4 regions of the Streptomyces sp. NPDC058052 genome follow, and region 1 is predicted to be linked to each of the others. Evidence: riboswitches for the same ligand, from Rfam matches in the RefSeq annotation. Region 1 holds a riboswitch; each other region holds the start of a gene.
What was found. Region 1 has a riboswitch for cyclic di-AMP ahead of ACFVU3_RS20385 (transglycosylase SLT domain-containing protein). Riboswitches for the same ligand answer to the same signal wherever they lie in the genome.
Positions count from the first base shown of each region.

Region 2: another riboswitch for cyclic di-AMP. It lies ahead of ACFVU3_RS30950 (M23 family metallopeptidase); the one in region 1 lies ahead of ACFVU3_RS20385 (transglycosylase SLT domain-containing protein).
Region 3: another riboswitch for cyclic di-AMP. It lies ahead of ACFVU3_RS26270 (C40 family peptidase); the one in region 1 lies ahead of ACFVU3_RS20385 (transglycosylase SLT domain-containing protein).
Region 4: another riboswitch for cyclic di-AMP. It lies ahead of ACFVU3_RS06155 (peptidoglycan DD-metalloendopeptidase family protein); the one in region 1 lies ahead of ACFVU3_RS20385 (transglycosylase SLT domain-containing protein).

Region 1 is NZ_JBHVRX010000014.1:53,192-60,532, reverse strand. It holds gene ACFVU3_RS20395 (phosphocholine-specific phospholipase C) at 104-2,140, shown strand; gene ACFVU3_RS20390 (hypothetical protein) at 2,177-2,845, opposite strand; cyclic di-AMP (ydaO/yuaA leader) riboswitch at 3,190-3,375, shown strand; gene ACFVU3_RS20385 (transglycosylase SLT domain-containing protein) at 3,380-4,279, shown strand; gene ACFVU3_RS20380 (phosphoribosyltransferase family protein) at 4,273-5,577, opposite strand; gene ACFVU3_RS20375 (universal stress protein) at 5,710-6,633, opposite strand; gene ACFVU3_RS20370 (alpha/beta fold hydrolase) at 6,935-7,341, opposite strand, start outside.
Region 2 is NZ_JBHVRX010000029.1:62,317-69,657, reverse strand. It holds gene ACFVU3_RS30970 (DUF5998 family protein) at 1-267, opposite strand, end outside; gene ACFVU3_RS30965 (GNAT family N-acetyltransferase) at 307-3,336, opposite strand; gene ACFVU3_RS30960 (HPr family phosphocarrier protein) at 3,541-3,822, shown strand; gene ACFVU3_RS30955 (GntR family transcriptional regulator) at 4,027-4,710, opposite strand; gene ACFVU3_RS30950 (M23 family metallopeptidase) at 4,904-5,674, opposite strand; cyclic di-AMP (ydaO/yuaA leader) riboswitch at 5,682-5,843, opposite strand; gene ACFVU3_RS30945 (M16 family metallopeptidase) at 6,044-7,341, opposite strand, start outside.
Region 3 is NZ_JBHVRX010000021.1:73,238-80,578, reverse strand. It holds gene bioD (dethiobiotin synthase) at 1-125, opposite strand, end outside; gene ACFVU3_RS26295 (adenosylmethionine--8-amino-7-oxononanoate transaminase) at 305-1,585, opposite strand; gene bioB (biotin synthase BioB) at 1,595-2,863, opposite strand; gene ACFVU3_RS26285 (8-amino-7-oxononanoate synthase) at 3,020-4,198, shown strand; gene ACFVU3_RS26280 (ATP-binding protein) at 4,516-4,950, shown strand; gene ACFVU3_RS26275 (hypothetical protein) at 4,972-5,319, opposite strand; gene ACFVU3_RS26270 (C40 family peptidase) at 5,348-5,824, opposite strand; cyclic di-AMP (ydaO/yuaA leader) riboswitch at 5,828-6,034, opposite strand; gene ACFVU3_RS26265 (hypothetical protein) at 6,349-6,654, opposite strand; gene ACFVU3_RS26260 (ATP-dependent Clp protease proteolytic subunit) at 6,662-7,285, opposite strand.
Region 4 is NZ_JBHVRX010000003.1:327,323-334,663, reverse strand. It holds gene hpnH (adenosyl-hopene transferase HpnH) at 1-57, shown strand, start outside; gene ACFVU3_RS06175 (aspartate aminotransferase family protein) at 68-1,453, shown strand; gene ACFVU3_RS06170 (helix-turn-helix domain-containing protein) at 1,527-2,156, shown strand; gene ACFVU3_RS06165 (DUF6126 family protein) at 2,179-2,343, shown strand; gene ACFVU3_RS06160 (tyrosine-protein phosphatase) at 2,402-3,223, opposite strand; cyclic di-AMP (ydaO/yuaA leader) riboswitch at 3,612-3,775, shown strand; gene ACFVU3_RS06155 (peptidoglycan DD-metalloendopeptidase family protein) at 3,780-4,763, shown strand; gene ACFVU3_RS06150 (SGNH/GDSL hydrolase family protein) at 4,924-5,727, shown strand; gene ACFVU3_RS06145 (STM4011 family radical SAM protein) at 5,714-6,580, opposite strand; gene ACFVU3_RS06140 (STM4012 family radical SAM protein) at 6,589-7,341, opposite strand, start outside.

The DNA.
Region 1 (7,341 bases):
GTTCACCAACCCCTTACCGCACGGGCGTATACCTTTGGACGCCGCTCCCCCATGATGACTGCCGACGTGCCGCAGGGGCACACCGTGACAGGAGGGGCGGGGCATGCTTCCCATCAGCCGCAGGGGGTTCGTCGGCATCGGCGCGGGGCTCGGGGCCGGACTCGTCACGGGGGCCGCGCTGCCTCCGGCGACGGCCTCGGCCGCCGCGCGGGCCGCGACCGGCACGCTGACCGACGTCCGGCACGTCGTGATCCTCATGCAGGAGAACCGAAGTTTCGACCACTACTTCGGGACACTGCGGGGCGTGCGCGGCTTCGGCGACCGGGCGGCGGGGAACATCCCCGGCGGCTGGGGCACCTTCCAGCAGCCCAACTGGGGCGGCCGGCAGTTCCCGTGGAAGCTGAGCGACACCCCTCCGGCCGGCGGGGTCGACGGCGAGACCCTCGCCCAGTGCAACGGCGACCTGCCGCACAGCTGGACCTCGCAGCACGCCGCCTGGAACAAGGGCAGGCTCGACAACTGGGTGACCGGGGTGGGCAACACCCGGACGCTCGGCCACCTCGACCGCGAGGACATCCCGTTCCACCACGCGCTCGCCGACCACTACACGATCTGCGACGCCTACTTCTGCTCCGCGCTGAGCGCCACCGGCCCCAACCGCACCTTCCTGTGGAGCGGCCGGATCGACGCCTCCAGCAAGGACGGCGGGGACGAGTCGGGGCTGACCTGGGAGACGTACGCGGAGGCCCTCCAGCGGGCCGGCGTGAGCTGGCGGGTCTACCAGAACGCCCAGGACAACTACGGCGACAACGGCCTCGCGTACTTCAAGAAGTTCACCGACGCCCGCCCCGGCGACCCGCTGCACGACCGGGGCATGGCGTCGGTCCCGAAAGTCACCGGCTCGACCCCGGACGACATCGCCGCGGCGATCCGTGCCGACGTCGTGGCCGGCACGCTGCCGCAGGTCTCCTGGGTGGTGGCGAACGAGGCGTTCTCCGAGCACCCGTACGCGCCTCCCGGCGACGGCGCCCACTTCGTCGACCTGGTCTACCGCGCCCTGGCGGCGAACCCCGAGGTCTTCGACTCCACCGTGCTGTTCCTCAACTATGACGAGAACGACGGCTTCTTCGACCACGTGCCGCCTCCGGTCGCCCCGCCCGGGACGCCCGGCGAGTACCTGGACGGCGTGCCGATCGGCCTCGGCTTCCGGGTCCCGATGCTGGTGATGTCGCCGTGGACGCGCGGTGGCTGGGTCAGCTCGGAGGTCTTCGACCACACCTCGGTGCTGCGCTTCCTGGAGAGCTGGACCACCGCCCTCGGCACCCCCGCGGCCTGCCCGAACATCAGCGCCTGGCGGCGGAAGGTGACCGGCGACCTGACCGGCGTCTTCGACTTCGCCCGCCCGGTGTACGGGGTCCCGGCCGGCCTGCCGTCGACGGCGAAGGTCATCGGCATGGCCACCTGCGGCCCGCTGCCGAACCCCGCGCCGCAGAACAACGCGCTGCCCGCCCAGGAGACCGGCACCCGCCCCGCGCGGGCGCTCCCCTACCAGCCCGACGGCAACCTGGACCGCTTCGAGTTCGGCGCCGCCGGCAAGATCCTCGCCTGGTTCTCCATGACCAACGCGGGCCCGCAGGCACGCCGCGCGGCCCATTTCTCGATCCACCCGCACCAGCACCGGGACACCGCCGCGTGGCAGTACACGGTGGACCCGGGCGCCACCGCGACCGACTACTTCAACGTCGGACTCGGCCACGGCTCGGGCAAGTACGACCTCTCGATGATGGGCCCGAACCGCTTCCTGCGCCGCTTCATCGGCGACGCCTCCAAGGCCGGCAAGAACATCGAGGTGGCGTCCCGCTTCGCCGTCGAGCCGGGCACCGGGAAGACCGCGATCTGGTTCCGGCTGACCAACTCCTCCGGCGGCCCGGTCACGTTCACCGTCCGCTCCAACGCCTACCGTACGGACGGCCCGTGGACGTACACCGTCGCCGCCGGCTCGTCCCGGGAGGACTTCTTCAACGCGGTGGCCTACACGGACGGCTGGTACGACTTCACGATCCTGGCCGACATCGACGGCACCTGGTCGCGCCGGTACACCGGCCACATCGAGACCGGCGCGCCCAGCGTCACCGGCTGACCGCCCCTCCGGGCCCGCGCGCGGCGGGCCCGGAGGTCAGCGGCCGGCCAGGGCCGCGCGCCGGATCGTGGCGTCGACGAGCGCGAGGGCGTCCTCGGCGGTTCGGCCCGGCGCGCGGTTCCACGGGCCGATGAGCCCGTGCCAGCCCCGGGACCGCAGTTCGGCCATGATCCAGGCACCGGCCTCGTTCATCGTCGAGGCGCTGCCGTGGCCGAGCCGGTGGGCGGCGAGCAGCGCGCCGCAGACGCACCGGGCGCCGCGCGCGTCACGCAGCCGGTACGGGGTGTTCTGCCAGCCCCATTCGGTCAGGACCCGCCGCGCGTACGCCAGGTGGACGGAGGGGCGCACGTCGGAGCGGCCGATCCGCCGCCAGGCGTGCAGCCGGTCCGGCAGCGCCGCCCCCATCCGGCCGGGCAGCGGGCGCTCGGCGGGCGGGGCCGGCGGCAGGGCTCCCAGCGCGTCGGCGACGAGCCGGTCGACGGGGACCGAGAGGAGACCCCGCCACGCCTCGGCGGCGGACTCCGGAGCCTCGGGGGCCGGCCCCGGCCCGTCGGGGCCCGGCTCAAAACGGACCGGGGCGTCCGCGAGCAGGCGCTCCCGGACGGCGCTCTCATAGAGCCGGGCCGCCTCGTGGTCGAGGGCGTCGGGATCGAGAAGCGCGGCGGAGAGCGGGAGGACGCCGGCCGGCGGAGCAGGAAGCGACATTCCCACATCATTAAGGATGAATGTCCGCTTTGCGACTTATGCGCCTCGCGTGTCGCTCGCCGCCTCCGCCTCACCTTCACCCTCCCGACCAAGGGCATTACGGCGCACTATTCCATGAATGGAATGAGACGCCCTATTCGGACATTGCGCACTCCGTGACGCGACTCACTCTCCGCCCGCCGCCGGCACGGCCACTCCCCTCGGGGGCCGTGCGGGGCAAGGGATTCCGGACGGTACCCCGGCGCCACCGATCTTGAATTCCCGCATATGGATCTTTGCCTCTCCTTTTCCCTCGTATTCGCGCCTTGTTCCGCGCCGCATTTCTCGCCTACGGTCACCTCCATTCGGGCGGATCGCCGAATCCTGCCACCGCCCGAAAGACCTCCCATTTCACCCGACGGCAGGAGCGGGGGACCCACCACACCGCCGGTCCGGCCATCCGGAACGGCTCGGGGTGAAGCCGCGTGCGCGCGGCCGGACACCTCCCGTCCGAACCCGACAGCTCACCTCGCAGGCGCCGGAGAGGAAACCGTCATGCCCGCTCACGGCAAGCACCGCCGCCCCCGACGCCGCCCCGTCTCCCGAGGTCTCGCCTTCGCGGGCACCGGCGGAGTCGCCCTGGCCCTGCCCCTGGTCGTCCCCGCGACCGCCGGCGCCGCGCCGACCTCTTCCGCCGCACCGGCCGCCGCCGTCGCGGCGCCCACCGCGCGGACCGCCGCCGTGACGAAGGCCGTCGAGGCCGCGCCCGCCGCTCCGGCCGCCGCCCGCGCGTACACCGTGGTGAAGGGCGACTCGCTTTCCCTGATCGCTCACCGAAAGGGAATTCAGGGCGGCTGGAAGTCGCTTTACCAGGCAAACCGCACGACTGTCGGTGACAATCCGTCACTCATTCACCCGGGTCTCGAACTGACGATTCGTCGGGATTCCGCGAAGGCCGCTCCCGCGCCGGCGAAGACGGCCCGCAAGACGGCGGCGAAGCCCGCCTCCGGTGGTTCCGCCGAACGGGCGAGCCGCTCCGCGCGGCGCACCGCGGCCCCCGCCGTGCAGACCCTCGCCGCCCAGCCCCAGGCCCGGACCGCAGCCCAGGCCGCGCCCGCCGCCGCCACCCGGTACGCCGACAACCTCGACGGCTGGATCCGCGAATCGCTGGACGTCATGGCGCGCTACGGCATCCCCGGCTCGTACGACGGCATCCACCGCAACATCCTGCGCGAGTCCTCCGGCAACCCCCGCGCCATCAACCTCTGGGACTCCAACGCCGTCAAGGGCACGCCCTCCAAGGGCCTGCTCCAGGTCATCGACCCGACCTTCGCGGCGTACCACGTGCCGGGCACCTCGCTCGACCCGTACGACCCCGTCGCCAACATCACCGCCGCCTGCAACTACGCGGCCGACCGGTACGGCTCCATCGACAACGTCAACGGCGCCTACTGATCCTCCCCGCCGGTCACCGTCCCGAAGCGGCCGGTGAACCAGGCGGTCGCCAGCGCCGCCACCTCCTCCAGGGCCCCCGGCTCCTCGAAGAGGTGGCCGGCGCCGGGCACGACCTCCAGCCGGCTCTCGCACCGCAGCAGCGCCTCGGCCCGCCGGTTGAGGTCCAGGACGAGCTCGTCGCTCCCTCCGACGATCAGCAGGGTCGGGGCCCGGACCCCGGCGAGCCGCTCCCCCGCAAGGTCGGGCCGGCCGCCCCGCGACACCACCGCGGCCACGTCGTCCCCCGGCGCGGCCGCCGCCCACAGCGCGGCCGCCGCGCCCGTGCTCGCGCCGAAGTAGCCGCGGGGCAGGGCCTCCGTCCCGGGCCACGCGGCCGTCCAGGCGGAGGCCCGGGCCAGCCGCTCGGCGAGGAGCGGAGTGTCGAAGACCCGCGACCGGTCGGTCGCCTCGGCCTCCGTCAGCAGGTCGAAGAGGAGCGTCCCGAGCCCCGCGCGGTTCAGGGCGGCGGCCACCGCCCGGTTCCGGGGACTGTGCCGCCCGCTCCCGCTGCCGTGCGCGAAGAGGACGAGCCCCGCGGCCCCGTCGGGCACCGCGAGATCTCCCGGCAGCTCCGGTCCCCCGCCCGGAATCCGTACGGCGGTGTGCCGGACCACCGGGCCGCGCGCCGCCCTGCTCCGGTCGAGCCGGGCCACCACCTCGGCGTCCGGCGTCTGGTCGAACTCCCGGTAGAACTGCCCGACGGCGGCGAACCCCTGCGGCGCGTGCACGGCCACCGTCTCGTCCGCCTCGCCCCCGAGCCGGGCCGTCCAGCCGTACGGCGCCACCGGCACGGCCAGCACGATCCGGGCGGCGCCCCCGGCCCGTACCGCCCGGCAGGCGGCGAGCGCGGTCGCCCCGGTCGCCAGCCCGTCGTCGACGACCACCACCGTCCGCCCCTCCAGGGGCACCGGCCGGCGGCTGCCCCGGTACGTCCGCGCCCGGTCGGACAGGACCGCCCGCTCCCGCTCCTCGACCGCCTCCAGGTCCCGCGCGGTCACGCCCGCGTCCCGCACGATCTGCTCGTTGACCACCCGCACCCCGCCCTCCCCGATCGCCCCCATGGCCAGCTCGGGCCGGCTCGGCACGCCCAGCTTCCGGACGAGACAGATGTCCAGGGGCGCGTCGAGGGCGTCCGCGACCTCGGCCGCCACCGGGACCCCGCCGCGCGGCAGGCCGAGGACGACGACGTCGCGGCCCTTGAGGTGGCCGAGGCGGGCGGCGAGCTGCCGCCCCGCGTCGACGCGGTCGGCGAAGTACATGACGTGCCGCCTTCCCGGTGGGCGCTTCCCCCCGCCGGAGGGCCGTCCGGCCCGGCCCGTACCTCCAGGGTCCCACCCGCCCGCGGACCGCCGCCTCGGCCCGGGGCCCGGCAGGTGGGTCCGCCGTCCGCCTCAGCCCGCGCTGTTCCGGACGACGGCGACGGGGCAGTGGGCGTGGTGCAGCAGGGCCTGGCTCACGGAGCCCAGCAGCAGTCCGGCGAAGCCGCCGCGGCCCCGGGCGCCCATGACGACGAGCTGGGCGCTCCCGCTCTCCTCCAGCAGCACCTCACGGGGCTTGCCGCGCAGCAGCCGGGGCTCCGCCTTCGTCCCGGGGTGCCGCTCGGCGGCCCGGGCCAGCGCCGCGTCCAGGACGCGGCCCGCCTCCGCGTGCACCTCCTCGGCCCCGTGGAAGAGCGGCGTGAGGTCCCCCGGCCCGGAACGCGGTGCCCACGCGTGGACGGCGACGAGCTCCGCCCCGCGCGCCCGCGCCTCCGCGAACGCGAAGTCGACGGCCGCGTCGGAGTCCGGCGAGCCGTCGACCGCCAGCAGCACCGGCCCCTCCGGCTCGTCCCGGCCGCGCACCACCAGGACCGGACACTCGGCGTGGGCGGCGAGGTGGACGGCGACCGAACCGAGCACCAGCCCGCCGAAGGCGCCGGTGCCCCGGCTGGCGACGACCACCAGCTCCGCGCCCCGGGAGCGGGTGGCGAGGACCACCAGCGGCTCGCCCGAGATCAGTTCGCCGGAGACCTCCGTGTCCGGGGCCACCGCCCTGGCCCGGGCCACCGCCGTGTCGAGGACGATCTGCGCCTGCCGCCGCAGCCCGCCCTCGGTGGGCCCGTACAGGGACGGTTCCAGGCTCACGCGGAAGAGCGGCCAGATGAACGCGTGCGCGACGACCAGCCGCACGCCGCGCTGCCCGGCCTCCCGCGCCGCCACCTCCACCACCCGCAGCGCCGACGGCGAGCCGTCCGTCCCGACGAGGACGAACGGACCGCCGCCCGCCCCTCCGGTCGTGGTCTCCGCCGCCGCGGCCGGTTCCTCGCTGCGCCCCATCGCTCTTCCGTCCTTCCGGTGGTGCTCCGCCGATCGCGGGTGCCCTCGTGATCGAGTACACCCGTGGACTGCCCGCCGGACCGGACGCCACGCGGGCCGGAAGTCCCGCGCGGCCCCGCGAAAGGTCCCGGAAGCGAGGGCCCCGGGACCCTGTACGGCGAGGGGTGCGGGGCGAGGGCGTTCGGGGCGAGGGACTGCGGGACCCGGACGGCACCCTGGGGCGGGGCGACGCCCGGAGTCGGGCCGACGGCGACACCAGCTGGCCCGGCGACGCGCCGCGGTCGGGCCCCACCCCCGGAGTTCAGGCCGCGAGGAATGCCTCGATGGCGCGGGCGAGGTCCTTCGGCGTCTCCTCCGGCGGGTAGTGGCCGGCGTCCGCCAGGACTTCGAGGCGGGCGTTGGGATACCAGCGCAGCCAGGTCGCCTCCATGGCCTCCGCGCCCAGCGCCGGATCGTGCGCGCCGACGACCAGCAGCACCGGGGTCGGGTTGTCACGGATCCGCTTGTGGAAGTCGGGGCCGGACCAGGAGTCCAGGTAGGCACGGAAGGCGGCGGCCGAGGAGCGGCTCACCGAGCGGTCGACGACGGCGTCCAGCCAGGGGGCGGCATGCCGGCCGCCGGTGGTGTGGTCGATGATCACCCGGCGCAGCGCCGGGTCGTCGGCGGCCCCGGCGAACAGCTGCCGGCTCTCCTCGTCGAGGGGGAAGC
Region 2 (7,341 bases), on a different contig from region 1:
CGTGGTGGCGTACGGGCTCGGGGAGCTGTTGTCGGCCGCCTGCTCGTCGGTGTGGCTGACGATGAAGCGGCTCGGGGTCAGCACGAGGACGGTGACGTGGCGCCGGACCTCGTTGGCGTCGAAGGTGGTCTCCTGGTGGACCACGTACGACGCGACCTCCTCGCCGCCGACGGCGGCCTCCACCGCCTCGGCCACGAGTGCCGGGTAGTAGCCGCTGCGCTCGATCGCCGCGCGCAGCCCCTGGGTCGTCGTACCGCTTTTCGCCATGGACTCCATCCTACGGGGCCGCGGACACCCCCGGACCCGTCAGTAGCTGGGCAGGCGGCGCGGGCCGAGGTCGGTGGTGGGTGCGGCCGGGGCGAGCCGGACCGCGGCGCCGAGGACGGAGACGCCGGTGGGGGCGACCACGGCCGGTTCGAGCGCGACGGAGACGATCTCCGGGTGGTCGTCGACCAGCCGGGAGACCCTGAGCAGCAGTTCCTCCAGGGCGGGGGTGTCGACGGGGGCCGAGCCGCGCCAGCCGAAGAGCAGCGGGGCGGTGCGGATGGAGCGGACCAGTTCGGCGGCGTCCCGGTCGGTGGCCGGGACGAGCCGGTGGGCAGTGTCGCCGAGCAGTTCGGAGGCGGCGCCGGCCAGACCGAAGGAGAGGACGGCGCCGGCGGCGGGGTCGATCGTGGCGCGCACCACGGTGTCGACGCCCCGGGGCGCCATCGCCTGGACGACGGGCTGGAGCTCCTCGGGCTTGCCGAGGGCCTCGGTCAGCTCGGCGTAGGCGGTGCGCAGCTGTTCCTCGGTTGCCAGGTCGAGCCGGACGCCGCCGAGGTCGGGGCGGTGGCGCAGGTGGGGGGCGGTGGTCTTGAGCGCCACCGGGTAGCCGAGCCGTGCGGCGGCCGCGACGCCGGCGTCGGGTCCGGGCGCGGGCAGGGTGGGGCGCAGGGCGATGCCGTACCGGCCGAGCAGTTCGCCGGCCTCCTCGGCGGTGAGGGTCACGCCCCGGGACTCCTGTCCGGCGCCCCGCTCGCCGAGGACCCGGTCGATGAGGGCGGCGGCGCCGGCCTCGTCGATGGAGTCGTACTCCGGTACGCGTCCCGGCTCGGCGGCCTGCCGGCGCCACTGGCCGTAGCGCACGGCCTCGGCGAGCGCGCGCACGGCCCGCTCGGCGGCGGGGTAGGCGGGGATGTTCCGCGCGGGAGCGGGCGCCGGGGCGTCCGGCGTCCCCTGGGGCGCGGAGCCGGCGGGGGTCTCCGTGCTCGCGGGGGTCTCCGTGCTCGCGGCGGTCCCCGGGCTCGCGGCGGTCCCCGGGCTCGCGGCGGTCCCCGGGCTCGCGGCGAGCACGGGGGTCCCCGGGGCCGCGGCGGCGACGGGGGGCTCCGGGGCCGCGGCGGCGGGGCGGCGGGTGCGTCCGGGGGCGGGGCGGGTGCTGGTGGCGGCGGAGAGCGCCTCGGCGAGGCCGCCCATCTCGACGTGGACGACGACGACCGGCTTGGCGGCAGCGGCGGCGCCGCCGCCGGCGACGGCCTCCCGGAGGGAGGCGGCCAGCACCTCGGTGGTGCCCTCGATGCCCACCCAGGGGATCGCGGTGACGACGACCGCGTCGCAGGAGTCGTCGGTGAGGGCCGCGGCGAGCGCGTCCCGGAAGTCGGCCGGAGTGGCGGCGGTCGTCAGGTCCACGGGCCGCTGCGGCCGCAGCCCCTCGGTCAGGCAGGCGTCGTACGTGAGCAGGCCGAGGGACTCGGAATTGCCGAGGATCGCGACGCGCGGCCCGGCGGGCAGCGGCTGTCCGGCGAGGAGCAGTCCGGCGTCGACGAGCTCGGTGACGGTGTCGACGCGGATGACGCCGGCCTGGCGGAGCAGCGCGGAGACGGTGGCGTGCGGGATGCGGGTGACGGGGACGCGGTGGCCGGGCGGGGCGCTGCCGCTGTGGCGGGCGCCCTTGACGACGACGACCGGCTTGACGGCGGCGGTGCGGCGGGCGAGCCGGGTGAACTTGCGCGGGTTGCCGATCGACTCCAGGTAGAGGAGGACGACGTCGGTCGCCGGGTCGTCGTACCAGTGCTGGAGGAAGTCGTTGCCGGAGACGTCCGCGCGGTTGCCGGCGGAGATGAAGGAGGAGAGGCCGGCGCCGCGCCGGTGCAGTCCGGCGAGGAGGGCGATGCCGATGGCGCCGGACTGGGTGAAGAGGCCGATGCGGCCGGCGGCAGGCATCTCGGGGGCGAGGGAGGCGTTGAGCCGGACATCGGCGGAGGTGTTGATGATGCCGAAGGCGTTGGGCCCGATGATCCGCATGCCGTACGAGCGGGCCTGGCGGACCAGGGCCCGCTGGCGCTCGCGGCCCTCGGTGCCGCTCTCGGCGTATCCGGCGGAGAGGACGACGAGGCCGCGCACGCCGTGCTCGCCGCAGTCGGCGACGACCTCGGGGACCCGCTCGGCGGGGACCGCGACGATCGCGAGGTCCACGGGGGCGCCGATGGCGGCGACGGAGGGGAAGGCGGGCACGCCGTCGAGGTCGGTCCCCGGGGCGTCGAGGGCGGGGTTGACCGCGTACGCCCGGCCGGTGAAGCCGGCGCCCAGCAGGTTCCGCAGCACGGTCCGGCCGACTCCGCCGGGGGTGCGTCCGGCGCCGACGACGGCGACCGAGCCGGGGGCGAGGAGCCGCTGGACGGAGCGGGCCTCGGCGCGCTGCTCGCGGGCGCGCTGGACGGCGAGGGAGCGGTCGGTGGGCTCCAGGTCGAGGTGGAGCCGGACGGAGCCGTCCTCGAAGCTGCGCTTCTGGGTGTAGCCGGCGTCCGTGAACACCTTGATCATCTTCGTGTTGGCGGGGAGCACCTCGGCGGCGAAGCGGCGGATGCCGCGCTCGCGGGCGACGGCCGCGATGTGTTCGAGGAGGGCGGAGGCGACGCCGCGGCCCTGGTGGGCGTCCTGGACGAGGAAGGCGACCTCGGCCTCGTCGGCGGGCGCCGAGGCGGGCAGGCCCCGCCCGTCGATCCGGTCGTAGCGGACGGTGGCGATGAACTCGCCGCCGACGGTGGCCGCGAGGCCGACCCGGTCGACGAAGTCGTGGTGGGTGAAGCGGTGGACGTCCTTGGCGGAGAGCCGCGGGTAGGGGGCGAAGAAGCGGTAGTACTTCGACTCGTCCGAGACCTGCTCGTAGAAGCTGACGAGCCGGCCGGCGTCGTCGGCGGTGATGGGCCGGACGCGCGCGGTGCCGCCGTCGCGCAGCACGACGTCGGCCTCCCAGTGGTCGGGGTAGGCGTGTTCCCCGGGGGCCGGGTGCTCCCCCGCTCCCGTCCCGCCCGCCCGCTCCGGTCCGTCCGCCTGCTCCGACGCGCTCCGCATGGGGCAAAGCCTACGACCGGGGTGCGACGGCGGCACCGTTCGCGCGCCCACTCCTCGGCGGTACACGGCTCGCGCGCCCCCGGCACCCCGTGCAAGGTAGGAGGGCCGAACGTCGCACGGACGCGGGACCCAGGTCGGCCCGAGCACGCCGCGACCCGTGAGAGACTGGTCTAGACAACCGCTGAAGACCCGAAGGGCAACACCATGGCTGAGCGCCGCGTCAACGTCGGCTGGGCCGAGGGCCTGCACGCCCGCCCCGCCTCCATCTTCGTCCGTGCCGCCACGGCCTCCGGTGTCCCGGTGACCATCGCCAAGGCCGACGGCAACCCGGTGAACGCCGCCTCCATGCTCGCGGTGCTCGGCCTGGGCGCGCAGGGCGGCGAGGAGATCGTGCTCGCCTCGGACGCCGAGGGTGCCGAGGCCGCGCTGGAGCGCCTCGCCAAGCTCGTCGCCGAGGGTCTCGACGAGCTCCCCGAGACGGTCTGACCCGGCGGGTCGTACCCCAGCCCTTCCCTGACGGCCGCGCCCCCGGACCTCCCGGCGGACGGGGCCGTCCGGCATTTCCGGGCACAGGGACGTCCGGGATTTTCGGGTACAGGCGTCTCCGGCATTCCCGGACTCACGTCATTCCTTTTTCGGGCAGCACGAAAAAGGCCCCGGAATTACTATTCTTTGTATACGACACCCGTGTTAATTCCGGGCACTCGCCGTGTTGACGGCATGTTGCGAAACCCTCACACGGCCCCGCTCGGGCCTTTTCAGCCGGTGCAGCGGAAGCGTGTGCTCGGCGTGCAGGGCGGTCAGCGCGCGGGCGCGCTCGGCGTCCCCGCGCGCGATGGCGTCCACGATCGCCCCGTGCTCGGCCCAGGCGTCCACCGGCCGGTCCGGCTGGTCCACCACGTACATCCAGGCGATCTTGTGGCGCAGCTGGGTGAGGAGCGCGGTCAGCGCCGGGCTCCCGGACGCCTGCGCGAGCGTCTCGTGGAACCAGCCGCCGAGCGCCCGCAGATCCTCGCCCTGGCCCCGCCTGGCCCGCTCCTGCCCCAGCCTCACCAGGCCGCGCAGCACCTTGAGGTGGGCGTCGGTGCGCCGCTGGGCGGCCCGGGCGGCGCCGAGCGGTTCGAGCAGCGCCCGTACGTCGAGGAGGTCGGCCGCCTCCTGCTCGGTGGGTTCGGCGACCTGGGCGCCCGCGTGCCGCCGGCTGACCACGAAGCCCTCGGACTCCAGGGTGCGCAGCGCCTCGCGGACCGGGACGCGGGAGACGCCGTAGCGGCGGGCGAGCTGGTCCTCGGTGAGCCGGCTGCCGCGCTCGAAGACCCCCGAGACGATGTCGTCCCGGATCGCCGTGCATACCGATTGCGCGGGAACCCGCATGTCCGACCTCCGCTTTCGCTCCGCGCGCACCGAATTCGAGCGGCGCTTCCTCCGCGACTCTATTGCAGCGCGCCGGAAATTCCGATGCCCCCTCGGAATTCGTCCGGTTCGCGGAAGCGGTCGTCATGGGCGAAGGGCGACGAAAAGGCCCCGGCTCGTGGGAGCCGGGGCCGTTTCGACGCGGGGTGACGGGTCAGAGGCTGACGCCGCGGGCGCGGAGGTACGCGACGGGGTTGAGGTCGGAGCCGTACTCGGCGGTCGCCCGGGCCTCGAAGTGGAGGTGGGGGCCGGTCGAGTTGCCGGTCGAGCCGGAGACGCCGATCTGCTGGCCGGGCTCGACGGACTGGCCGACGTAGACGCCGATGGACGACAGGTGCCCGTACTGGGTGTACGTGCCGTCGTTCATCCGGATCACGATGTTGTTGCCGTACGCGCCGCCCCAGCCGGCCTCGACGACGGTGCCGGAGCCGACGGAGACGACCGAGCTGCCGTAGGCCGCGTGGAAGTCGACGCCGGAGTGGCTGCCGGAGGACCAGAGCGAACCGCCGGTCTTGTAGCCGGTGGAGACGTACGAGCCGGCGACCGGGAGGTTGAAGGAGGCGAGGCGGCGGCGCTCGGCCTCACGGGCGGCGCGCTCCTTGGCCTCGCGGATCTCCTGGGCGCGGGCCTCGGCCTTGCGCTTCGCCTCCGCGCGCACCTTGGCCCGGGCCTCGGCCTCGACGGCCTCCTGCTCCTGGACGGCGACCTGGGCGCTGATCTGGTCGGCGATGGACTCGTCGGCGATCACCTGGATGAGGCCGGTGTCCTCGGCGGAACGGTCGTCCGTGTCGGCGGCGAGCGCCGGAGAGGCGAGGGTGCCGACGACGCCGGTGGTGGCGAGGGCGGCCACGCCGGCGATGCCGGCGCTGCGGCGAGCCATGCGGCTCGCACCACGGTGCTTCCCGGTGGCACGGGTGAACGCCAAGACGGTTCCTTTCCTTCCTTCTCGCCTACCGGGTTAGCTGACGGGTTCGGAGCAGGAAGGTCTCCTACGGACCCCTCCGCGTGACGAAGGCGTCCGATTCACCCCAGGGACTGCGTGGGTCCCCGGCTCCCCAGGCTCGCGCCTGACGGGGACTCGGCGATGACTGTCCGGTTGCCGCGGGTGCGGCGCGTGCGTGGGTCGGACAGACGCACCGACGCTAGGCCGGACGGGTGTCGATCGCCAAACAGACACGTGTTTTTGTAAGACATGCCACAGGGCATACGATCATTTTCTAGTGCCATAACGGACAAAGCGGAGGTCTCCGATGCGTCGTCACATCGGAGACCTCCGCCGGGTGCCGACGGGACGTCAGCTCACCACGGTCACCTCACCGATGCCGAGGGCCCGCACGGGCTCCTCGATCTGCGCGGCGTCGCCCACCAGGACGGTGACGAGCCGGTCCACCGGGAAGGCGCTGACGACGGCGGCCGTGGCCTCGACCGTGCCGGTCTCGGCGAGCCGCGCGTACAGCCGGGCCTGGTAGTCGTCCGGGAGGTGCTGCTCGACCTGGTCGGAGAGGGTCGCCGCCACCGACGCGGCCGTCTCGTACTTGAGCGGGGCCACGCCCACCAGGTTCTGCACGGCGACGTCCCGCTCGGCGTCGGTCAGACCGCCCTCCGCCAGGGTGCGGAGCACCTTCCACAGGTCGCCGAGGGCCGGACCGGTGTTGGGGGTGTCGACCGAACCGCTGATGGCGAGCATCGAGGCGCCGTGGCCCTCGCCGTCCGAGCGGAGCACCTGCCCGAAGGCGCGCACGCCGTACGTGTACCCCTTCTCCTCGCGCAGCACCGCGTCCAGACGCGACGTCAGAGTGCCGCCGAGGCAGTAGACGCCGAGGACCTGCGCGGCCCAGACGGCGTCGTGGCGGTCCGGCCCGATCCGGCCGATGAGCAGCTGGGTCTGGACGGCCCCGGGGCGGTCGACGATGACGACCCGTCCGGTGTCGTCGGCCGTGATCGGCGGCATCGGGCGCGGCGCGGCCGGCTTGCCGGTCCAGCCGCCGAGGGTCTCGGCGAGGACCTCGTCCAGGTCGACGCCGGTGAGGTCGCCGACGACGACCGCGGTGGTGGCGGCGGGCCGCAGGTACGCGTCGTAGAACGCGCGGACGGCGGCGGCGTCGATGGCCTCCACGGTCTCCTTGGTGCCCTGGCGCGGCCGGGACATCCGGACGGTGTCCGGGAAGAGCTCCTTGTAGAGCTGCTTGGCCGCCCGGCGGCCCGGGTTGGCGGTCTCGTGCGGGATCTCGTCGAGCCGGTTGGCCACCAGGCGCTTGATCTCGTCGGCGTCGAAGGCCGGGGAGGTCAGGGCCTCGGAGACCAGCCCGAGCGCCTTCGGGAGCCGGGAGACCGGGACCTCCAGGGAGACCCGGACACCGGGGTGGTCCGCGTGCGCGTCGAGGGTGGCGCCGCAGCGCTCCAGCTCGGCCGCGAACTCCTCGGCGCCGCGCTCGGTGGTCCCCTCGGAGAGGGCGCGCGCCATGATGGTGGCGACGCCGTCCAGGCCCTCGGGCTCGGCGTCCAGCGGCGCGTCGACGAAGATCTCGACGGCGACGACCTGCTGGCCGGGACGGTGGCAGCGCAGCACGGTCAGCCCGTTGTCCAGGGCGC
Region 3 (7,341 bases), on a different contig from region 1:
CCGGTCTGGGCCGGCTTGAGGACCGCGACCGAACGTCCGGCGGCGACGGCCGCGGCGGCGACCGCCGCCGTGACGACGGTCTTGCCGATCTCCGTCCCCGTCCCGCTGACGACGACGATGCTCATGGTGTTCCTTTCTTCGCGACCGCGCGCGTGCCTCCGGATTCCCCGGATCCGTGCGCGGGCGCACAGGTTCTTCGCGACCGTGCGTGGGCGTCAGGTCTCGGTGCCGGCCCCGGTGCCGGTGCCCGTTCCCGTGCGACGGCGTCCGGCCGGGGCCGGCCGGACGCCGTCTCCGGGCGGGGTCAGCCCGCGGTCGCCGCGGCGCGCACCGCCGCGCAGATCCGCGCCAGGTCGGCGTCCTCGGTCACGTACGGCGGCATCGTGTAGACGAGGTCCCGGAACGGCCGCAGCCAGACGCCCTCCCGGACGGCCGCCCGGGTCGCCGCAGCCATGTCGATCTCGTGGTCGAGCTGGACGACGCCGATCGCCCCGAGCACCCGTACCTCGCGGACGCCGGGGACGTCCTCGGTGCCCGCGAGGCCGTCGCGGAGCCCGGCCTCGATCCGTTTGACCTCCCGCGCCCAGTCCTGGGAGAGGAGCAGGTCGATGGAGGCGCAGGCGACCGCGGATGCGAGCGGGTTGCCCATGAACGTCGGACCGTGCGCGAGCACCGGCACCTCGCCCTGGGAGATGCCGTCGGCCACCGCGCTCGTGCACAGCGTCGCCGCCATCGACAGGTATCCGCCCGTCAACGCCTTGCCCAGGCACATCACATCGGGTGAGACCCCCGCCTGGTCCGCGGCGAAGAGCGTGCCCGTGCGGCCGAAGCCGGTGGCGATCTCGTCGAAGACCAGCAGCACGTCGTGCGCGTCGCACGCCTCGCGCAGCACCCGCAGATAGCCGGGGTCGTGGAAGCGCATGCCGCCCGCGCCCTGCACCACCGGCTCCACGATCACCGCGGCCAGTTCGTCCGCGTGCCGCGCGATCGTGGCGCGGAGCACTTCGGCGTACGACTCCTCGTACGTCGCCGGCGGCTCGCCGACGAAGACCTGCTGCTGGAGGACGCCGGACCACAGCTGGTGCATCCCGCCCTCGGGGTCGCACACCGACATCGGCTGCCAGGTGTCGCCGTGGTAGCCGCCGCGCCAGGTCAGCAGCCGCCGCTTGGCGGGACGGCCGAGCGAACGCCAGTACTGCAGGCACATCTTGGCCGCGACCTCGACCGCGACGGAGCCGGAGTCGCTGAGGAAGACGTGCCGGAGCGGCTCGGGCGTGATCTCGACGAGCCGGGCCGCGAGGCGTACGGCCGGCTCGTGCGTGAGCCCGCCGAACATCACGTGGCTCATCTTGTCGAGCTGGCCGCGCACCGCCTCGTTGAGCACGGGGTGGTTGTAGCCGTGCACAGCCGACCACCACGAGGACATGCCGTCGATCAGCTCGGTCCGTCCCTCGGCGGGCTCGGCGAGGTGCAGACGCACACCGGACGCGGAGGCGATCACCAGCGGCTCCGCACGGCCCGGCATGGGGCCGTACGGATGCCACACGTGCGCCCGGTCCAGGGCGAGGAGTTCGTCGTTGCGCATCGGCACCCGTTACGCGTTCGGCGCGAGGTCCGTGCCGGCCCCGCGGCGGCGCACCGCCACCAGGTCGGTCCGGGCGTCCGAGGCGTCCGCGGACACCGCGGCCGGAGCCTCGGCCGGGGGAGCCGCGTGGCCACCGCCGCACGGGCCGCAGCCGCCACCGGCCGTCGCGTTCGCGTCCGTGTCCGCGTGCGAGCCGCAGCCCGCCGCTGCGGAACCGCAGCCGCCCGCGGACGCGTGCGAACCGCAGCCGCCGCCCGCCGCCGCGAGCGCGTCGGCGCGGTGGGCGGGCAGCGTGGTCGTCCCCGCGCCCTCCACCTCGAAGCCGGCGTCCGCGATCATGTCGAGGTCGGCCTGGCCGGCCTGGCCCTCGCTGGTGAGGTAGTCGCCCAGGAAGATCGAGTTGGCGATGTTCAGCGCCAGCGGCTGCATCGACCGCAGGTGGACCTCGCGGCCGCCCGCGATCCGCACCTCCACGTCGGGGCAGACGAAGCGGACCATGGCGAGGATCCGCAGGCAGCGCTGCGGGCTCAGGTTCCACTCCTTCGCCAGGGGCGTGCCCTCGAAGGGGATGAGGAAGTTGACCGGCACCGAGTCCGAGTCCAGCTCACGCAGCGCGAAGACCACGTCGACCAGGTCCTCGTCGGTCTCGCCCATGCCGGCGATCAGGCCCGAGCAGGCCGAGAGGCCCGCCGCGTGCGCCTTCTGCACGGTGTCCACCCGGTCCGCGTAGGTGTGGGTGGTGGTGATCCCGCCGTACGTGCCCTCGGAGGTGTTGAGGTTGTGGTTGTACGCGTCGGCGCCCGCCGTCTTCAGCCGCTCGGCCTGGCCGTCGGAGAGCAGACCGAGGCAGGCGCACACCTCGACGCCCTCGTTCTGCTCCTTGATCGCCTCGATGGTCCTGCCGACCCGGTCGACGTCCCGGTCCGTCGGACCACGGCCGCTCGCGACCAGGCAGACGCGCTTGGCGCCGCCGGCGATGCCCGCCGCGGCCGCCTGGGACGCCTCGTCCGGCTTCAGCCAGGTGTACTTGAGGATGTCGGCCTTGGAGCCGAGCCGCTGCGAGCAGTACGAGCAGTCCTCCGGGCACAGTCCGGACTTCAGGTTGACGAGGTAGTTCAGCTTCACCCGCCGCCCGAACCACTGACGGCGCACCTTGCCGGCCGCGGCCACCACATCGAGCAGGTCGTCGTCGGAGGTCGCCAGCACGGCGAGCGCTTCTTCACGGGTCGGCGACTCGCGCCGCAGCCCCTTCTCCACCAGCGTGTTCAGCAGGTCCATAAGCGCTGATCCTTGCCTACCGCACACCCCTCGGCCAAGGAGGATCTGAACAAACGAGCCCGATCGAGGTGTGTGTATGACCACATCCCGACCTCGGCCCGCTGCCGTTAGGGTCTGTGCGCTGCCTACAAAAGGTGCCGACAAAAGGATCGCCGCATGTCCCAGGCCCAGCCGACCCAGCCCCCGCGCCGTTCCGCCTTCGACTGGACCGGGGCGGAGGCCCGCCGCCGGGCGGAGGCCGGGCTCGTACGGACGCTGCGGCCACGGCCGGCCGAGTCGGAGCTGCTCGATCTGGCGGGCAACGACTACCTCGGCCTCACCCGGCACCCCGAGGTCACCGCAGCGGCCGCCGAGGCCGCCCGCCGCTGGGGCGCCGGCGCGACCGGTTCGCGTCTGGTCACCGGTACGACCCAGCTGCACACCCGGCTGGAGGAGGAACTGGCCTCGTTCTGCGGCTTCGAGGCGGCCCTCGTCTTCTCCTCCGGCTACACCGCCAACCTCGCCGCGCTCACCGCGCTCGGCGGCCCGGGCGCGCTGATCGTCTCCGACGCCGCCAACCACGCCTCGATCGTGGACGGCTGCCGGCTCGCCCGCGCGGAGGCCGCCGTGGTCCCGCACGCCGACCCCGAGGCCGTGCGCAAGACGCTGGAGGCGCATCCGGGGCGCCGGGCGCTCGCCGTCAGCGACTCCGTCTTCTCGGTCGACGGCGACCGGGCCCCGCTGGAGGAGCTCGCCGCCGCCTGCCGCGAGCACGGCGCCGGGCTCGTCGTGGACGACGCGCACGGGTTCGGCGTCCTCGGCGCGGGCGGCCGGGGCGCGCTCCACGGCGCCGGGCTCGCGGGCGACGAGGACGTGGTGGCCACGCTCACCCTCTCGAAGTCCTTGGGCAGCCAGGGCGGCGCGGTCCTCGGCCCGGCCCGGGTGATCGAGCACCTGGTCAACGCGGCGCGGACGTTCATCTTCGACACCGGGCTCGCCCCGGCCGCCACCGGCGCGGCGCTCGCGAGCCTGCGGCTGATCTCCGCCGATCCGGGTCTCGCCGAGCGGGCGCGTACGGTCGCGACCACCCTGCACCGGACGCTCACCGAGGCCGGGTTCACCTCGGCGCGGCCGGACGCGGCCGTGGTCTCGGTCCGCGCGCCGGGACCGGAGGAGGCCCTGCGATGGGCGGCCGACTGCCGCGGACAGGGCCTGTCCGTGGGGTGCTTCCGGCCGCCGTCGGTGCCGGACGGGATCTCGCGGCTGCGGCTGACGGCCCGCGCGGACCTCACGGACGCGCAGATCGAGCGGGCGGTGGCGACGATCGTACGCACCGCGCCGGCCGGGGCGCGCTGACACGCGGCGTGTGGAGCGCGCCGGCAACGTGAGGAGTGCGTCTGTTCGGGACACGGTGGAGCGCGTCGGGTCGGGACGCCGTGGGGCGCGCTGCCACGGGACGACGTGGAGCGCGCCGACCGGGGACGAGGCCAGGGGTTCCGGCGGGGCGCTGGGCGTCGGCCCAAGGGCGCTTCAAGGGGCGAGAGTTCACCGCTTCGGGCGACAGAACGGGGCATATCTCGGGAGAACGTCCCACCCGGGCCCGCGATCGGTGGCAGTCTGACGCGGAGCGCGATCCGGGGCGACGGCCCCGGCGGGAAAGGGACGACCTCGCCATGGCAGATCACCAGGAAGCATCCGTCACCCTGCCGAGCGATCCCGCCGCGGTCGCCACGGCGCGGAGGTTCGTGGCGGAGGTGCTCGGCCGCTGGGGTCTGGACGAGTGCGGGGACGCGGCGGACTCGATCCGGCTGATGGTCTCGGAGCTGGCGACCAACGCGGTGCAGCACACCTTTGGGCAATCGCCCACCTTCACCGTCGAGCTGCGTCTCGACCGCGAGGAGGTGCTGCGGATCGGCGTCACCGACAGCCATCCGCGGTTCCCGCGCCGGCTTCCCGCCGCCGTGCAGCAGGACAACGGACGCGGCATGGTGATCATCCGGGTCCTGGCGGCGGAGGCCGGCGGGCGGCTCTCGGTCGCGCCGACCGCCGAGGGCGGCAAGACCGTGTCGATCACGCTGCCGTGGGCAGCGGCCGCCGTCCCCGCCTGACGAACGGCTCGTCGCCCCCGCTCATGTGGAGTGCATCGTGGTCGAGGGCCACGAGCCGCCCGCGAAGTGAGGGGCCCAGTAGTACGGATTGACCTCGACGAGCCTGCGGGAGAGCCAACGGGTCGGGTCCTCGGGGTCGGGCACGCCGACCTCGACGTCCGGGCCCCAGAGCGCGAGACGTTCCTGGCAGACGCCGCACGGCGGCAGGATGACGTACCGGCCGTCCTCCGGGTCGCGGAAGACGCAGACGCTGGCGGTGACCCGGCGGTCGAGGGTGTACGCCTGGCGGTACGCCCCGGTCTTTTGGCACAGGGTGCGGTGAAGCGGGGAGAGGCGCCCGCGGTGGGGGGTGCGGCGGCGCCACCGCACCCCGGGGACGACCGCGGGCGCCGGTGGGTCAGCGCACGCGCCCGTAGGAGACCTTCGAGGACCAGATCTTGTCGAGCTTCACCCAGGAGCCGGTCTTGGGCGAATGCCAGATCTTGCCGCTGCCGGCGTAGATCCCCACGTGGTAGACCCGGCCGCCCGAGTGGAAGAAGACCAGATCGCCCTTCTGCCGGCTGGAGGCGGAGATGTGCCGGGTCTTGTTGTACTGCTGCTGCGCGGTGCGGGGCAGCGACTTGCCCGCCTTCTTGTACGCGTAGAGCGTGAGCCCGGAGCAGTCGAAGCGGGTGGGTCCCGCGGAACCGTACCGGTAGGGCGCGCCCTTCTTGGCGGCGGCGACGCCCAGTGCCTTCGTCGCGTGGGAGGTGGCTGCCTGGGCCTCGGGTGCCGCTCCGGGTGCGAGGAGCGTGCCGCCGACGGCGGCGAGGGTGAGAGCCGAGACGGCTCCCGCCCGGGACAGCAGGGACGGGACATGCATCTGCGCAGTCATGCGCAACCCTTCGTCAGCCGCCTGTGAAGGATGACCTGTCGGGTTCGGGCAGGCGAAGATGCCCGGCCGCGGCTGCGGCTTCACCCCAAGGGACGGCCGCGCTGGGGATTCAGCGCGGTCGACCCGTACTGCTCGGGTCCTCCACTCCTGCCGGTCCAATCCTGTCGACCAGACGTCCGGGACGGCGGCAGGACTCGGCGTCCGCCCGGACCGCCCCGCCTGGATGGCGGGGGCTTGTCGTCGTCGAGGATCTTGACCCACGAGTCGGGCGAAAACCGAGCGGAAACGGCGTTATGTGAGGCTCCTCACGACTGATCCATACGGGTGGACAAGACGGTTTCGTGATCGTCGTAGGTTTGGCCGACGAGCCTCTTACCAGCGTCGGAATGTCCCATTCCGCCAAATGCGTACACCTGTTGCGCAACTCGCCCGCCCCAACTGTCGATTCCTCGACTACGCCGAACGGGGGACAGATTCTGCGTCCCGTGTCGGCCGTCCGGGGCTCGACACGACACGTCGGAATGTCAACTGGCCCGTGTTCCCGGCACGGTGACGCGCGCCGCGCGCCGCTCGCCGTCCAACACCCGCAGCGCGCAGGCCAATGTCTCGGCGTGGACCTCGCTCTCGCCCCGCATATGCATGAGCGTCAGGGCCTCGCGCAGCGCCTCCACCCGGCCTGCCAGCGCCTGCGCGGCACGCAGGGCCCCATAGGTATGCGAGGTCCTGGATGGATTGATCTTCCCTAGGAGGTCGACGACTTCGAGGTACGCGTCGATGAACTGCCCCTCGGCGCGCGTCAGGGCGGGCAGCGGTGGCAGCTCCGGGACCATCGCCGCCTCACCGGGCCGACGGGCCGGAGGCGGCCCGGCGGTCGCTGATGACGTGGTCGACCAGGCCGTACGCGAGCGCGGCCGGCGCGTCGAGGACGGTCGGGCGGTCGGTGTCGGCGGCGATCCGCTCCTCGCCCTGCCCGGTGTGCGCGGAGAGCAGCCGCGTCATCATGTCGCGCAGCCGCTGCAGTTCTCGCGACTGGAGGTCCAGGTCGGAGGGCCGGCCCGTGAACGACTCGTCCAGCACCGGCTGGCGCAGGGTGATCCGGGCGCCGGGCAGCATCATCCGCTTGCCGGGGGTGCCCGCGGCGAGCAGGACCGCCGCCGTGGAACCGGCCTGGCCGAGGCAGGTCGTCTCCACGTCGCTCGCCAGGCTCCGCATCGTGTCGTGGATCGCGGTCATCGCGGTCATCGAGCCGCCGGGGGAGTTGAGGTACAGCGCGATGTCCCGCCCGGGGTCGGCGTGATCGAGGTGCAGGAGCTGGGCGATGACGTCGGTCGCGGCGATGTCGTCGACCGGTGTGCCCAGGAAGACCACCCGGTTCTCCAGGAGCTTCGCGTACGGGTCGAGCGTCCGGGTTCCGTACGAGGTCCGCTCCGAGAACTCCGGCAGCACGTGGCGTGCGTCCATGAGGAACATCTCCTTCTGTCAAAAATGTACAGGACGTACAGACCGTAAGATGAGGA
Region 4 (7,341 bases), on a different contig from region 1:
ATGGGCTCGCTCAAGGAGTCGCTGCGGGCGGTCCGCGAGACCGTCTCGGGGAGCTGAGGGGCGGGCCATGACCGACGGCTTCGACCTGCGGGCGCTGCTCGCCGAGCGCGGCGGCGAGCGGTACGAGCTGCACGCCCGGTACCTCAACCCGCAGCTGCCGCGGATGCTGCGCACCATCGGCTTCGACAAGGTCTACGAGCGGGCCGCCGGCGCCCACTTCTGGGACGCCGAGGGCAACGACCACCTCGACATGCTCGCGGGCTTCGGCGTCATGGGCCTCGGACGGCACCACCCCGTCGTCCGCGGGGCCCTGCACGACGTCCTCGACGCGGACCTCCCCGACCTCACCCGCTTCGACTGCCCGCCGCTGCCCGGACTGCTCGCCGAGCGGCTGCTGGCCCACAGCCCCCACCTCGACCGGGTCTTCTTCTGCAACAGCGGCACCGAGGCCGTCGAGACCGCGCTGAAGTTCGCCCGGTACGCCACCGGACGCCCGAGGATCGTCTACTGCGACCACGCCTTCCACGGGCTCACCACCGGCGCCCTCTCCGTCAACGGCGAGAAGGGCTTCCGGGCGGGCTTCGACCCGCTGCTCCCGGACGCGCCGATCGCGCTCGGCGACCTCGACGCCCTGGAGCGCGAGCTCCGCATGGGGGACGTGGCCGCCTTCGTGGTCGAGCCGATCCAGGGCAAGGGCGTCCAGGAGGCCCCGCCGGGCTTCCTCGCGGCCGCGCAGGAGCTGCTGCGCCGGCACGGGGCGCTGCTGATCGCCGACGAGGTGCAGACCGGTCTCGGGCGGACCGGCGACTTCTACGCGTACCAGCACGAGGACGGCGTCGAGCCGGACCTGGTCTGCGTGGCGAAGGCGCTCTCCGGCGGCTACGTGCCGGTCGGCGCGACCCTCGGCAAGGACTGGATCTTCAAGAAGGTCTACTCGTCCATGGACCGGGTGCTGGTCCACTCGGCCAGCTTCGGCGCCAACGCCCAGGCGATGGCGGCGGGGCTCGCGGTGCTGTCGGTGATGGAGTCCGAGGGGACCGTCGCGCACGTGCGGCGGGTCGGCGGACTGCTGAAGGGCCGGCTGGAGGAGCTGGTGCCGCGGTACGAGCTGCTGCACGAGATCCGCGGCCGGGGGCTGATGATCGGGATCGAGTTCGGCCGGCCGAGCTCGCTGGGGCTGCGCGGCCGGTGGGCGATGCTCCAGGCGGCCCGGAAGGGGCTCTTCGCGCAGATGGTGGTGGTCCCGCTGCTCCAGCGGCACCGGATCCTCACCCAGGTCTCGGGCGACCATCTGGAGGTGATCAAGCTGATCCCGCCGCTGGTCGTCGACGAGGCGGACGTGGACCGTTTCGTCACCGCCTTCACGGCGGTCATGGACGACGCCCACGACGGTGGCGGGCTGCTCTGGGACTTCGGGAAGACGCTGGTCAAGCAGGCGGTCGCCCAGCGCTGAGACCGGTCACCCCGGTTTTTGCCTCTGGGGCAAGAAACTTGCCTCAGAGGCACGATCCTGGCGGAATGGACTCATGGACCACGTCCCCCGGGGCTCCGCCCCGGAAACCGCCGCCCCCGACATCCTGCCCGACGTCGCCCCGCAGCTGCGGGCGCTGCGCCGGCGCCGGGGGCTCACCCTGGAGGCCGCCGCCCAGCGGGCCGGGCTCTCCCCGGCGCACCTCTCGCGGCTGGAGACCGGGAACCGGCAGCCCTCGCTGCCGATGCTGCTGGCCCTCGCCCGTATCTACGGTACGACGGTCGCCGAGCTGCTGGGGGAGACCCCGCCCGAGCGCGACCCGGTGATCCGGGCCGACCGCTCCGATCCGGTCGAGGCCGACGGCTGGATCTACCGGCAGGCCGGCGGCGCCGGCCGGGCCATGCAGTGCCTGCGCGTCCACGTGCCGTACGCCACCCGGGCCGACATCGTCCGCGTCCACCCCGGCGAGGAGTGGCTGCACGTCCTCGAAGGGCAGGTGCGGCTCGCGCTCGGCGAGACCGTGCACCTCCTCGATCCCGGGGACAGCGCGCACTTCGACTCGCTCACCCCGCACCGGATCGGCGCGGCCGGCCGCGCCGGCGCCGAGGTGCTGTTCGTCCACACGCTCCTGCAGAGCCCCGCCGCCGAGATGTGCCTGGGCGGCGGCGCCCCGCACCCCCGCTGAGCCCCCCGAAGGGTTGGTCGACATGTCCGACAAGTCAGTTAATTCCGCCCCGGTCACCGGCGAGGAGCGCGGTGAGGGCAAGTTCCCCAAGGGGCTGGTGCTCCGCCTCTTCGCGTACCTGATCGCCGGTCACCTCTTCGCCGGCTTCCTCTACCTGCTCTTCATGCTCGGCGGGCAGAACCAGTAGGGCCCGGTCCGGCGGACCGGGTGCGGGCTGAGCCCGGCCGGTCCCCCGGGGTGGTGGCTCACGCCTCCGTGAGGAACCGTTCCCGCAGCCGCTCGCGGGTCTCGGGCGCCAGCTTCAGGCCCTCCGCGAGGTAGGCGTCCACGGAGCCCCAGGTCGTGTCGATCGTCTCGAAGGCGGCCCGGAGGTACTCCACCCGCGCGTCGAAGAGCGGGCTCAGCAGCTCCATCACCTCGGGCGCCATCGCGTCCCGGGCGGTGGAGCTGCGGCGCACCTTGTAGCGGCGGTGCGGCGCGTCGGACTTCACGTAGTCGGCCTCGATCGCCGCGCGCTCCACACCCAGCGCGAGCAGGGTGATGGCGATCGAGAGCCCGGCGCGGTCCTTGCCGGCCGCGCAGTGCATCAGGGCCGGGACGGAGTCCTCGGCGAGGGAGTGCAGGACCCGGCTGTGCTCGGCGGTCCGCTCCACGATCATCCGGCGGTACGAGGACGTCATCCGCTCCGCGGCCTTGCCGTCGCCCAGCAGGTCCCGCAGCGTGACGAGGTCGCCCTCGCGGACCATCCGCCAGAACTCCTTGCCGTCGGCCGGGTCGCTCAGGGGTATGTTCACGTTCCGTACGCCGGGCAGCTCGACGTCCGGCCCCTCCACCTTGGCGTCGGCGGCGTTGCGGAAGTCGAAGATCGTGTGCAGGCCGAGGCCGTCGAGGAAGGCCGCGTCGGACTCGGTGGCGTCGGCGAGGTGGCCGCTGCGGAAGAGGGTGCCGGGCCGGACCGCGCGTCCGTCCGTCGTCGGCAGGCCGCCCACGTCCCGGAAGTTGCGGACCTCCGCGAGCTCGGGCTCGCCGGGTTCGAGGGGCTGGACCTGCGGCAACTGCTGCGTCACGGATGCTCCTGGGGGTAGGCGTTCGCGGGACCGGACGAGATCGGTTCCCCCCGCAATCATCCCGGCGCGCGGGTCGTGGCGCACCCCCCTGGTCGGTAATGGGCGATCTGTCCATATTCATGACGCTTGGGGTAACACGCCCTGGTTGAGGGGGAGATGGAATCCGGTGCGTGAGCAGGGTCATAGAGGTGACGGATCGTGGCCGACCGCCCGGTCCAATCACCCTTTCCGGAAAGGGAATCGAGGGACCGTCATCGACGGAGGGTGACCGGAATTCCGGGCCCGAAGATCGCCCCGGAATGCCCGTCGAATTCACCGGCTTGTTCGTGCCGACCCCGCTCGTCTAGCGTCGCCGTCAATCCGGTCGGACCGCCGAATCCTGCCACCGCCCGGAATTCGACCCCATCCCATCGCGTGGCAGGAGCGGGGGACCCAAGGAAGTACGCCGGTCCCGCGATGCAGGACGGCTCGGGGTGAAGCCGCGTGAGAAACGCGGCCGGGCATCTCCAGTCCGAACCCGACAGCTCACCTCGCAGGCGCCGGAGAGGAATTCGCCATGCCCGCGAACGGTAAGCACCGCCGCCAGAAGTCCACCCTGATCACCCGTGGCCTGGTCGCCGCCGGCACCGGCGGCGTCGTCGTCGCCCTGCCGCTCATCGGCGCCACCGGAGCCCACGCCGCCGAGCAGGCGGCCCCGGCCGCCGTCTCCGCCACCGTCGTGAGCGCCGCCGCTCAGACCCAGGCCGCCGCCGCGCCGGCCGCCCAGGCCGCCGCCCCGAAGACGTACTCCGTCGTCGCCGGCGACTACCTGTCCAAGATCGCCGTCGAGCAGAACGTCGCCGGCGGCTGGCAGAAGCTCTACTCCGACAACCGCCAGGTCGTCGGCGAGAACCCCTCGCTGATCCTCCCGGGCATGAAGCTCACCCTCGGCGCCAAGAACACCGCCGAGGCCGCCGCCCCGAAGCCCGCCGCCAAGGCCGCCCCGAAGGCCGCCAAGGCCGCCCCGAAGGCCGAGCGCAAGGCCGTCCAGAAGTCCCAGTCCGCCGGCGAGCAGACCCGCGCCTCGCGCTCCGCCGACCGCGCCACCGCCCCGGCCGCCGCCCAGTCCTCCGGCTCCTCCGCGCAGGCCACCTCCTCCGGCTGGGTCGCCCCCGTCTCCGGCGGCGTCTCCACCCCGTACCGCGCCTCCGGCTCCATGTGGTCCTCCGGCTACCACACCGGTGCCGACTTCATCGCCTCCTCCGGCACCACCGTCCGCGCCGTCGGCGCCGGCACGGTCGTCTCCGCCGGCTGGAGCGGCGCCTACGGCAACGAGGTCGTCATCCAGCACGCCGACGGCAACTACTCGCAGTACGCCCACCTCTCCTCCCTGTCCGTCTCCGCGGGCCAGTCGGTGAGCGGCGGCCAGCAGATCGGCCTCTCCGGCTCCACGGGCAACTCCACCGGCCCGCACCTGCACTTCGAGATCCGCACCTCGCCGAGCTACGGCGCGGACATCGACCCGCTGGCCTACCTGCGCCAGCACGGCGTCTCGATCTGACCCGTCCGGCCCATCGGCCGCGACGAAGGCCCGGCACCCCTGGTGCCGGGCCTTCGCCTATTCCGGCTTGGCAAATTCTTTATCGGTGGCATATATCACCCGCCGTCAACCCCTCCTTACGGTCGCGTAGGTCACATCCGAAACGGAAGGATGTGCTGCCGTGGCAGACGATTCGAGAGAAACAGACAAGAACGCGTTCGGTTCATTCGGGTCGTACGCGGCGATCGGTGACAGCTTCACCGAGGGCGTCGGGGACCCCGGGCCCGACGGGACCTACGTCGGCTGGGCGGACCGCTTCGCCGTGCTCCTCGCCGACCAGCGGCCGGACCCCGAGGACTTCCGCTACGCCAACCTGGCGGTCCGCGGGCGTCTCCTCGACCAGATCGTGGCCGAGCAGGTGCCCCGCGCGAAGGAGCTCGCCCCCGACCTGGTGACCTTCTGCGCGGGCGGCAACGACATCATCCGCCCCGGCACCGACCCCGACGACGTCGCCGAGCGCTTCGAGCGGGCCGTCCGGGACCTCACCTCCGCCGTCGGCACCGTCATGGTGACCACCGGCTTCGACACCCGCGACGTGCCCGTGCTCAAGCACCTGCGCGGCAAGATCGCCACGTACACGGCCCACGTCCGGGCCATCGCCGACCGCTACGACTGCCCGGTCCTCGACCTGTGGTCGCTGCGGTCCGTCCAGGACCGGCGCGCCTGGGACGACGACCGGCTGCACCTCTCGCCCGAGGGGCACACCCGGGTCGCGCTGCGCGCCGCCCAGGTCCTGGGCCTGCCGGTCCCGGCCGACCCCGACCAGGAGTGGCCGCCGCTGCCCGCCCGGGGCCCGCTGGAGGTCCGCAGGGACGACATCCACTGGGCGCGCGAGTACCTGGTGCCGTGGATCGGGCGCCGGCTGCGCGGCGAGAGCTCCGGCGACCACGTCGAGGCCAAGCGCCCCGACCTCATGCCCCTGTAGGACCCGGACGCGCGCCGGCGGGGATCCGCTCCAGGACCCCGCCGGCGAAGACGTCGTACAGCGGCAGCGTCTCCAGGTGGACGTAGCCGATGTGGCAGTCGCAGACGGCGAGGGGGCAGGCCCGGGGCCGCAGCGCGGCACGGTACGAGCCGTCGTACAGATTGCCCAGCTCGGCCCGGACGAAGTGGCAGCGGCGCACCGTCCCGTCGCCGTCCACCGACACCACCGACTCGCCCGTCCGGCAGGGCAGCCCCGCCGAGCGGTGCGGACGCCGGCTGTACGGGAAGAGCGGGTCGATCCCCGTCCACGCCGCCGCCTCCGCGTCGGTGTACGTGTGCCCCTCGGCGGCGTTCACCCACAGGTAGACGTGGTCCGGCAGCGCGGCCCGCAGCCGCAGCGCCTCCCCGTGGTGCTCGGGCAGACCCACCACGCCCACGCTGAAGCGGACGCCCCGCGCCGCCAGGTCCAGAGCCTTGCCGAGGAAGCGGTCGTACGGGGTCTGGCCCGGGTGGTAGGTGCACCACAGGGCCAGCGACCCGAGGTCGGCCTCGTCGAGCCACGAGGTCCGGCAGCTCAGATTGGTCTGGATCGCCACCCGCTCCACGTGCGGGAGCCGCGACAGCTCCACCATCGCCCGCCGGTACCAGGAACGCACCAGGCTCTCGCCCCACGGCGTGAAGAGGATCCGCAGCCGGTCCCCGGTCCGCCCGGCCGCCCAGCCGGTGAACCGCTCCAGCGCCGCCCGGTCCGCCCGCAGCGTCTCCGGACTGTCCCGCCGCTTGGCGAACGGGCAGTACGGGCAGTCGTAGTCGCAGGAGGCGAGCGGCCCCCGGTACAGCAGCGTCAGGTCCATGCCCGCCCCTACTTCGGCTCGTACGCGGCCATCGCGGCCCGCACGGCGGGGGAGAACAGCTCCGGGCCGAGCCCGTCCGAGTGCGCGAGCCCCTCCGCCGACAGCCGCAGCAGCCCGTCCGGCGCCGACCCGTCCAGCCACCCGTACCCGGCGAACCGCTCCAGCTCCGGACCGAAGTCCTCGTACGCCCCCGACCCGAACCGTTCCTCGTAGCCGGCGAGCTCCATGCCCTCCGCCTGGAGCAGCGACTGGAGGAGGTGGCGGCGCCGCGCCTCCGCCCCGTCCACCCACCGGCCCACCTGGGCCCGCGAGAAGTCCCCGGACTCCGTGTACGCGTCGATGATCGAGCGGATCTCCCGCATGTCCACCGCGTAGTCGAAGGAGTAGTGCAGCGCCGAGGTGTACGACCGGGCACCGCACCCCAGGCCGATCATGCCGTCCGTCTGGCAGGCGTGGTCCTCCGGCCCCGACGGGCCCGTGTCCGCCCGCCGGAACATCCGCATCGACACCTGCTCGTAGCCGTGCGACAGGAGGTGGTCCCGGCCGCGCCGGTAGAGCCGCAGCCGCCGCTCGTCCCACGCCCGGTCCGACTCGGCCGGACCCGAGCGGCCGAGCCCGGTCAGCGGCCGCACGTACAGCGGGTACAGGTACAGCTCCTCGGGGCGCCAGGCCAGCGCCGCGTCCAGCGAGTACCGCCAGGACTCCTCGGTCTGCCCGTCGATGCCGTAGATGAGGTCGATGTTGAGCACCGGCACCCCGGT